Regions from separate parts of the Thalassotalea sp. PS06 genome, predicted to be linked through region 1. Evidence: predicted binding sites of a transcription regulator. Region 1 holds the regulator's gene; each other region holds the start of a gene.
What was found. The regulator ArgR, encoded in region 1, controls arginine synthesis, uptake and breakdown. The targets are predictions, from matches to a motif close to ANTGAATANNTATTCANT.

Region 1 (3,288 bases):
ATACCAAGAGAAACTCAATTTCTCGACAGCGTCCTCTACGACAGCGTCCTCACAGAAAATTGCTCCCGCATTTTCTGCATATAAGCCATCCATGGCTAAAACAGAAAATTGCTCCTCGATAACTGCTCCTCGATAACCGCTCCTGCGTTATTCTACCTACATACTTCCGTGTATTAGTGCGTTATTCTATCTACATACTTCCATGTATTAGTGCATTTTCTGCATATAAGCCATCCATGGCTAAATTCGACGCAGTCCTCTCCCAAAAACAAAAAAGCCCGCGAAGCGGGCTTTTTTAGAAACTCAAGTTCGGATTACTGGTTGATAAAATCAACGCCTTCCTGAATGTCTTTGTTAAGGGTTGCTAGCATGTCGTCTTTTGCTTTTTGCTCAAACGCGCTTAGCTCACCGTAAGGTAGGTATTCTTCAACACCGTTTTTACCTAGACGAACTGGCTGCGCGAAGTATTGTGCGTCGCCAGTGTTACCTTCAACGTATGCGTAATCGATAACGTTTTCTTCGCCTTGCAGACCTTTAATAAGAGAAAGACAAAAACGCGCTGCAGCTGCGCCCATAGAAAGTGTCGCAGAACCGCCACCGGCTTTAGCATTAACAACTTCCGTACCCGCGTTTTGGATGCGTGGAGTAAGTGCGGCAACTTCTTCTTCAGTGAACTCAACACCTTCAACTTGGGAAAGAAGAGGAAGGATAGTGGTACCAGAGTGGCCACCAATTACCGGAACCTTAGTGTTAGCAACATCAAGACCCTTAAGTTCTGCAACGAAAGCTTCAGAACGGATAACGTCAAGAGTGGTTACACCGAAAACACGGTTTGCTTCATAAGTACCGGCTTTTTTGAATACTTCAGCAACGATTGGCACAGTGCCGTTTACTGGGTTAGTAATTACCCCAACTAACGCTTTCGGACAGTTTCTAACGATGCCTTCAGCAAGAGTTTTGATGATGCCGGCGTTTACAGCGAATAGATCAGCACGATCCATACCGGGCTTACGAGGCATACCTGCAGGGATCAATACAACGTCAGAACCCGCAAGTGCAGAATCTAAGTCTTCTTTACCGAAACCTTCAACAGATACTGCAGTAGGGATGTGTGATAAATCTACAGCAACACCAGGAACTACTGGAGCAACGTCATATAAAGACAATTCTGAACCGGCAGGTAATTGGGTTTTTAATAGTAAAGATAACGCTTGACCGATACCACCAGCTGCGCCTAAGACAGTAACTTTCATTTAACTTCTCCGAGGATTGAGTAATTACTTTAATTTATGCTCGATTGATAGTCGTCCTGGATTCAGGATACGTCAAAGTTTAGTTCAAAACTTATATGAGAAGTGGCAGGAATTTAGGGGGCAAAATCTGTCGCTAAACCAGCTACTCCCGAAAACGTTAATATCCTGGTTGAAGCAATTTGAACTTCACCGGAAAAAATCAACCAAATTTTGGGTGCACAAACGATACAGAAATGTAACTAAAAATACAATCGATTTATATCAACATCAGGTATTTGATGGTATGCTTTCGGGAAAAAGATTCAAGTTTACTTTCGTTAGATAGAAGAACAATCAATATGTCATTACAGCAAAAGCAGGAAGCATTGGTGAATGCTTTTAAAGATTTACTGAAACAGGAAAGATTTGGTTCTCAAGGTGAGATAGTCGAAGCGCTTCGCGCTCAGGGCTTTGATAATATCAGCCAGTCGAAAGTGTCCCGGATGTTGAGTAAATTCGGTGCCGTGCGCACCCGTAACGCACGGCAGGAAATGGTTTATTGTCTGCCAGCAGAGCTTGGTGTTCCTACCGCCAAAAGTCCGCTGCGTCAGTTAGTACTCGATATCGAAGCCAATGAAATGATGATAATCCTGCGCACCAGTCCGGGTGCGGCACAGTTAATTGCTCGTTTGTTGGATTCATTGGGTAAAGCCGATGGCGTACTGGGTACTATCGCCGGTGACGACACCATCTTTATCGCACCCACTAAAGTCAGCGAGATTGACGCAACGTTAGAGAAGCTGCACGTACTTTTCCAGAAAATGTAACGTTAGCAGCAATCGCACAATGAGCACTTGCTTATACCAATCCACTTAATTATGTGGTCTAGTCAGAATGTCAGCCGAGGGAATTATACAAGGCGTCGGTATTTAGGAATGGTCATTCCATTTCAAATAGCGAGTACGCCGTAGAATTACCTCACGGGCATTCCCGGATGGGCAAGTTTGAATGAAAAATCTATTAAATTGCCCCAGTTTTTTCTTCATACCATTCGACGAATTAATTTGTGAGCTATACCTTCTAGAAAATTTGCTGAGTGACTAGAAATTAATGTGGAATGGTATCATTCTCAGGTGCCAGATTCTCAATAAAGTCTATTGATGGTGCAAAAAACGCTGCACCGGTTTCAGCTTGTGTGTACTTGAGGATATGGTCGTAGTTACCCTCAGAGTCGCCGTTAATCATACTGTTAAGAATCAATTCAAAATTATCGGGATTGTTGCAATAAGCGACAAAAAACAGCCCCTGAACTTTCATGTGACCGTACGGCATGCTTTGTCGAACTAACTCCAGGGAATTACCTTGATCATCCTTTAGGTTTGCTCGTTTAGTATGAGCGGTATCGGCTTTATCTGCCGCGGCATATTCAATGTCATCACGTTTGGTTCGACCATAAACATCTTCCTGCTGCTTGGTTTCCAGGGTTTGCCAAAGCTTCATGTTGTGGCGATATCGTTGAATATGCAGGTAACTACCATTCGCAAATGTCGGTTGGTTTTCACCTTTTACCAGCGCTACTTCGCGTTTATGTGGTCCTTTAGGGTTCTCTGTACCGTCAACAAAACCGGTCAGGTCCCGTCCATCCAGGTAGCGAAACCCTTTGACCTGTTCAACCAATTCAACGCTGGAGTTGAGCATCTCGCATACACGAGTGCTGACAATATGATTTACATCAGCGCGATCGCTGCGAATTTCGATATAAAGGTCTATGTTATTTGCTGGCGCTACTCTATCATCCCGCTGCATTGCTGCAAACGGGCGCAATCCGACGGGCTTAGCCCGAGGGTAAAATTCATCCCAATAGGCGGCACCAATGGCAATTACAGCATTTAAGTTTGATTCAGAAAACTGCTCCTGGTAGTCGGCAAACATTTCTGGAAGCTTTGCCAGAGTGTGACGAACATAATCATTTTTATTTTCAAGAACATTAAAAAGCAGGTAATAGCTGTGTAAATTCGGTTCGGCACAGACACCAAATTGCTCTCTTGCCATTGAA
Region 2 (3,288 bases), 940 kb from region 1:
AAATCAGAGCACATGACTGGCCTGACTCTGAAATTGCTAATGCGGCGCGCATACCCGCACCACCGGCGCCAATTACAATGGCATCAAACTCACGAACTGGTACGCTCACTTACACACCCCACACTGTTAAGAAAACCGCCGCTACGTATACAAATAGCGTGATGGTAAAAATAAATTGAAGAAGACCACGTAACGCTGTGTTTTTCACGTAGTCGGTCAAAACCTGCCAGATACCGATCCAGGCGTGGAACAATACGGCTAACACCGCCAGAATGGTGAATATCTTCATAGGTAGACAAGCGAATAACGCTGTCCAGGATTCGTAAGTGACATCATCAGTGATGATGAAGTAGCCCAGCATGAATAAGCTATACAAGGCAAGAATGATGGCGCTTGCGCGGATCAGGATGAAGTCATGAACACCGCTGCGACCTAAAGTTGCTACATTGTTTACCATAACCATACTCCTGCAACGACTGATAATAGAAGCCAGATAGCGATTACTACGTTACCGCTGGTTTGGCCTGAGCCTTTTTCTTCCAGGTGGCCCATATCCATAATCAAATGACGGATACCGCCTACTAGGTGGTAGATTAATGCTGAGACAATGCCCCAGATGATGAATTTAAAGAAGAAGCCTTGCAGGAGTGACTCGATGGTTGCAAAACCTTCAGCTGAGGAAAGAGAAACCGAAAGGGCCCAAATTAAGATACCAACAGCGAAAAACATCATCACACCGCTAATACGGTGCAAGATTGATGCTTTTGCAGCGGCTGGAAACTTGATTGTCGTTAAATCAAGATTTACAGGTCGTTGTTTTTTCACAGTTCTTGCCTAAAAACTAATAGTCCAGCTAGTTGTATTTCTATTTAAAATGGTAAGCCATTTTAAATAACCAAGTTTGTTATTTTTTCCTGTTTCAAAACAAATTCCAACTCCCCTGAAATTTCCCCGGAAACAGATCCGCACGAATTATATATAGGTCTATATTGAATTACAATTTTATGAGGTTTTTTATTAGCTTCTGTCTACTTTTCCGCCAAATTTAGGGTAAAAACTCCAATATTTTAAAAAATAACGGTTTAAATACGAAAGTACTACACAATAAGTTTGACATTTACCCATAAACTTAGAGTAGAATATCGGCAATTTTGCATTCGTAAAAACTGACTAATTAATCATTTGTCTTGGATTTTTATGATTAAAAATTTGGGTTGGAGCTAAACTTACGAAACGCCGATTTCGTATTAACCCAAACTAGTCAAATTCGGAAAATTAAAAATCTAACTAAAATTTAGAGGATATTTTTATGGCTGAATCTAAAGCCACTCTGAGCGTCGATGGTAAAGAGATTGCGGAGTTACCAATTCTTTCTGGAACCGCAGGTAATGACGTTATCGACATCCGTACTCTGGGAAGCAAAGGCTATTTCACCTACGATCCTGGCTTTTTAGCAACTGCCTCCTGTGAATCTGAAATCACTTTCATCGATGGCGCTAAAGGTGTTCTTCAACACCGCGGTTACGCTATCGACGATTTGGCAAAGAAAGCCGACTATCTGGAAGTTTGTTATATCCTGTTAAACGGCAAAGCCCCCAGCCAGGAAGAGTACAACGATTTCGTTAACATCATCACCAACCACACCATGGTTCATGAGCAGTTAGCACACTTCTTCCAGGGATTCCGCCCTGACGCTCACCCAATGGCAATGCTTTGTGGTGTTGTAGGCGCCCTATCCTCTTTCTATCACGACGACCTTGATATTGCTGATCGCGCCAAGCGCTTGCGTTGTGCACATCGGTTAGTTGCTAAGATGCCAACCATTGCTGCTATGGCTTATAAGTACAGCATCGGTCAGCCGTTCGTTTATCCTCGTAATGATTTATCTTACGCAGAAAACTTCTTACACATGATGTTCTCTGTTCCTGCTGAAGAGTACAAAGTCAGCCCAACCTTAGCTCGCGCTATGGACCGTATCTTCATCCTTCACGCTGACCACGAACAAAATGCTTCAACGTCGACTGTACGTTTAGCGGGTTCTTCTGGTGCTAACCCGTATGCCTGTATCGCGGCTGGTGTTGCATCTTTGTGGGGGCCAGCTCACGGTGGTGCTAACGAAGCATGTCTGAACATGCTTGAAAAAATCGGTGATGTTTCTCGCGTAGATGAGTTCGTCGCTCGTGCGAAAGACAAGAACGACCCATTCCGTCTAATGGGCTTCGGTCACCGTGTTTACAAGAACTTCGACCCTCGCGCAACCGTAATGCGTGAAACCTGTCACGAAGTTCTTAACGAGCTAGGTGTAGAAGATCCACTATTAGACGTAGCGATGGCGCTTGAAAAAGTAGCGCTTGAAGACCCGTACTTCATTGAGAAGAAACTTTACCCGAACGTAGACTTCTACTCAGGTATCATTCTAAAAGCTATCGGTATTCCAACCAGCATGTTCACTGTGATCTTCGCATTATCACGTACTGTTGGCTGGTGTTCACACTGGGACGAAATGCTGACTCAACCAGGTCAGAAAATTGGTCGTCCTCGTCAGAACTACACTGGTGAATTGAACAAAGAATTCACCCCGCTTGATTCGCACAAGTAATCAAACGCAGTTTTTTCAAAAAGGCAGCCTTCGGGTTGCCTTTTTTGTTTTTGGAGGAGTCAAAACAGAAGGCGTTTTAAAGGTGGAGTCAAAACAGAAAACGCTTTGAGGGTGGAGTCAAAGCAGCAAACGCTTTGAGGGTGGAGTCAAAGCAGCAAACGCTTTGAGGGTGGAGTCAAAACAGAACGCGTTTTGAAGGATTTGGCCAGGGATGGCCTATATGCCGAAAATGCAGGAGCAATTTTCGGTTTTGCCAGGGATGGCCTATATGCCGAAAATGCAGGAGCAATTTTCGGTTTTGCCAGGGATGGCCTATATGCCGAAAATGCAGGAGCAATTTTCGGTTTTGGCAGGGATGGCCTATATGCCGAAAATGCAGGAGCAATTTTCGGTTTTGGCAGGGATGGCCTATATGCCGAAATGCACTAATACATGGAGGTATGTAGTTAGAATAACGCACTAATACAAGGATGTATGTAGCTAGAATAACGCAGGAGTAGTTATCGAGGAGCAGTTATCGAGGAGCAATTTTCGGTTTTGCCAGGGATGGCCTATATGCCGAAATGCACTAATACATGGAGGTATGTAGTTAGAATAACGCACTAATACAAGGATGTATGTAGCTAGAATAACGCACTAATACAAGGATGTATGTAGTTAGAATAACGCAGGAGCAGTTATCGAGGAGC
Region 3 (3,288 bases), 1.0 Mb from region 1:
GTGGTAGCTTAAGGCATCTGAATTCTGCAAGCATACAAGTATGTGGTAGCTCATGGCGTTTGAATTCTGCAAGCATACAAGTATGCGTTCTGTTGTCTGTGCACTGTAACAGCAATCCCCTTGGGGCATAGCTGTTACATACAATAATCTTTAATTAATCGGGTAAGTATATTCAAAGTTGGTGGGATCTGATCAAAGGCGAGAAACTCATCCGGTTGATGCGCCTGATCAATCGAGCCCGGACCAAGTACGATGGTCTGGCAGCCAAGTTGCTGAATAAATGGCGCTTCCGTCGCATAGTTTACCGCCCGGCAACAATGCCCGGTCAATGCTTCCACTTTGGTGACCAGGCTACTGTCACTATCTTCGGCAAACGCTGGCGAACTCGGATGTAATTCTTCCAATAACACTCTTCCAGGGTAAAGATTTGCAACGGGTTTTAACGCATCGGCTAACCAGTTTAGTAACTCTTCATCTTTAATACCTGGCAAAGAACGAATATCGATATCCAGATAACAATCGCCGCATATACGGTTGGCATTATCGCCGCCGCGAATTGCGCCGAAGTTTAGGGTTGGTTGCGGCACGCTGAACGCTTCATTGCGATAGTTCTGTTGCAGGTTTTGCTTTAACAGCATTAACACTTCAATGACGTGGTAGATAATTTCAATCGCGTTTACGCCTTTATCCGGCTGACTCGAATGTCCGGATTTCCCCTGAACCTTGATGCGATGCGACATATGCCCCTTATGCATGATTACTGGTTCAAGACTGGTAGGCTCACCAATTACCGCTACATCCGGGCGTATTAACTGCTGCTCGATAAAAAAACGAGCGCCAGCCATGGTGGTTTCTTCATCAGCGGTGGCAAGAATGTATAAAGGCTTTTTCAGCGACTTTGGACTTAAGGTCTTACACACCTGCAGAATAAAGGCGAAGAAGCCTTTCATATCACAGGTTCCTAACCCGTAAAACTTATCGTCTTTATCAACAATTGAGAAAGGGTCACTGTTCCAGCGTTGTTCGTCAAATGGCACGGTATCACTGTGGCCACTTAGTAAAAGCCCGCCTTCGCCATCACCAAGTTGGGCGAGCAGGTTAAATTTACCTGGGCTGCCAGGCACCGCCTGGATAGAGATTTTAAAACCGAGATCGCTAAACCAACTGGCTAAAAGATCGATGACAGGTTGGTTGGATTGGTCCCAGCCAGGATCGCAGGAACTGATTGACGGCATCTTAATGATCTCACTAAGTGCCTGTGTAAATTCTGGTAATTTATTCATTTATAATATTTATGCTGTTTTCTTGCATAAATTCTCATTTGTTGTTATCTTTCGCCACTCAGTGTAAACAACCGAAAAAGTTCTGGCTAGCATTATTTGAATAGCCCATAGTCTAAAATATTGTTAATTATTGCTTTAGGTTGTAATGAGTTGGTGAAATTATATACAGGATGCGTTTGGGTTGAAGGTAAAAGTGAATAGTTATGCATAAAGTGATTAATTATTCATAAGCCTATTTACTCAACATAAACCTGTCATAAAAGTCACAACGTCTAAAGCTAGTGTAGCAAAGCAGAAAAACGGCGATTAAAGCCCTGATATCTGCAATGTGTAATTAATTCAAAAGACAAACGATAAATAGGAATCAGTTAAGTGAAAGTAGCAGTGGTAGGTGCCAGCGGTTATGTTGGCGCAGAATTGATAGCCATATTAGCCAAGCATCCTCTTATTGAGGAGATGCATTTATTGGTGTCGGAAAATAGTGACGCGAAAGGCGTGGCATTTTCTCAGCTGTATCCTCGCTTTCTGAATACGTCTAAATTTTCCGAACAAGCCCTGCAGGCGTTTAACAGTGAATGGCTAGCGAAAAATGGCGCATCAATTGATGCGGTGTTTATGGCAACCCCTCATGAATATTCCCAGCAATGGGCTAGCGCCTTTTTAGAGCAGGGCGTAAAAGTCTTTGATTTGTCCGGTGCGTTTCGTTTAAACCAGGCGACAGATTATCCAACCTATTATGGCTTTGAACACCAATATCCCAAATTGCTTGAGCAGGCCGTTTATGGCCTTGCCGAATTTAATCATGCACAAATCAGCACCACCTCATTAGTCGCAGTGCCAGGTTGCTACCCGACAGCAAGTCTATTAGCGACTAAGCCAATTACCATGGCGGGCTTACAAAAAGCAGACACCCATATCATTGTTAATGGCATCAGTGGTGTCAGTGGCGCTGGTCGTAAAGCATCTCTGGCTTCGTCATTCAATGAAGTCAGCTTGACGGCTTACAATATTTTAAAGCACAGGCACCAACCGGAAATTAGCCAGGAATGTGGTCATTCGGTCATTTTTAATCCGCATTTAGCACCGTTTAAACGCGGCCTGATGGCGACAGTTACCGTTCACTGTCAGTCAGATGTTACTAAGAACGATGTAGCTAAGGCGTTTGCCAATGCATATAGCGAACAAAGCACACCGTTAGTGCGGGTAACGCAAAGCTGGCCAAAGATTGATGATGTCAGCAATACACCGTTTGCGAACCTGCACTGGCAATATGATGAGCAAAAACAAATTTTGGTGGTTAGTTGTGTAATTGATAATTTGCTAAAAGGCGCAGCATCTCAAGCGGTGCAGTGTTTTAATCTGGCGATGGCACAACCGGTTAGCACCGCACTTACTGCAACAACACAAGCGGGAGCTTTAAAATGAATCCGCTAGTTATAAAAATTGGCGGCGCCATTATGGAGAACGCCGCGGCACTGGATAACTTGTTTTCAGTGTTACTAACACTGCAAAAAGATCGTGGCGTGGTCATTGTTCACGGTGGCGGTTGTATTGTCGATGAGCATTTATCTCAGGCCGGCTTTAGCAGTGACAAAATAAATGGTTTACGGGTAAGTGCTAAAGAACACATGCCGATAATCAGCGGCGCTTTAGCGGGAACTGTAAATAAACAGCTTGTCGCTCAAGCTAATAGCAAGTCAATTAATGCGGTTGGCCTGGCGCTGCACGATGGCAACATGGTCCATTGTAAACCCGCAGACAAAGAACTGGGGCAGGTCGGTATTCCATCACCTGCAAATGCTGACATTCTTAACTCTTTACTATCATCAAAATCAGCGAAATCAGCAAATATGTTGCCAATCATCTGTTCTATTGGTCAGTTAGCCGATGGGCAACTGGTTAACGTCAATGCCGATGATGCCGCCGTTGCCATCAGTGAATTAATCGATGGAGAATTGCTGTTACTGACCGACGTTGCTGGTGTTAAAGGTGCCAATGGCGAATA

Region 2: a site for ArgR is predicted at 1,166-1,183, ahead of FNC98_RS09290 (citrate synthase). Genes of this name have one in related genera too.
Region 3: a site for ArgR is predicted at 1,476-1,493, ahead of argC (N-acetyl-gamma-glutamyl-phosphate reductase). Genes of this name have one in related genera too.

What each region holds. Positions count from the first base shown of each region.
Region 1 covers NZ_CP041638.1:3,023,161-3,026,448, reverse strand. The annotation lists gene mdh (malate dehydrogenase) at 315-1,253, opposite strand; gene argR (transcriptional regulator ArgR) at 1,592-2,059, shown strand; gene FNC98_RS13280 (Dyp-type peroxidase) at 2,340-3,284, opposite strand.
Region 2 covers NZ_CP041638.1:2,083,544-2,086,831, forward strand. The annotation lists gene sdhA (succinate dehydrogenase flavoprotein subunit) at 1-109, opposite strand, end outside; gene sdhD (succinate dehydrogenase, hydrophobic membrane anchor protein) at 110-457, opposite strand; gene sdhC (succinate dehydrogenase, cytochrome b556 subunit) at 451-825, opposite strand; gene FNC98_RS09290 (citrate synthase) at 1,310-2,599, shown strand; gene FNC98_RS09295 (hypothetical protein) at 2,820-3,062, shown strand.
Region 3 covers NZ_CP041638.1:228,601-231,888, forward strand. The annotation lists gene argE (acetylornithine deacetylase) at 135-1,283, opposite strand; gene argC (N-acetyl-gamma-glutamyl-phosphate reductase) at 1,656-2,708, shown strand; gene argB (acetylglutamate kinase) at 2,705-3,288, shown strand, end outside.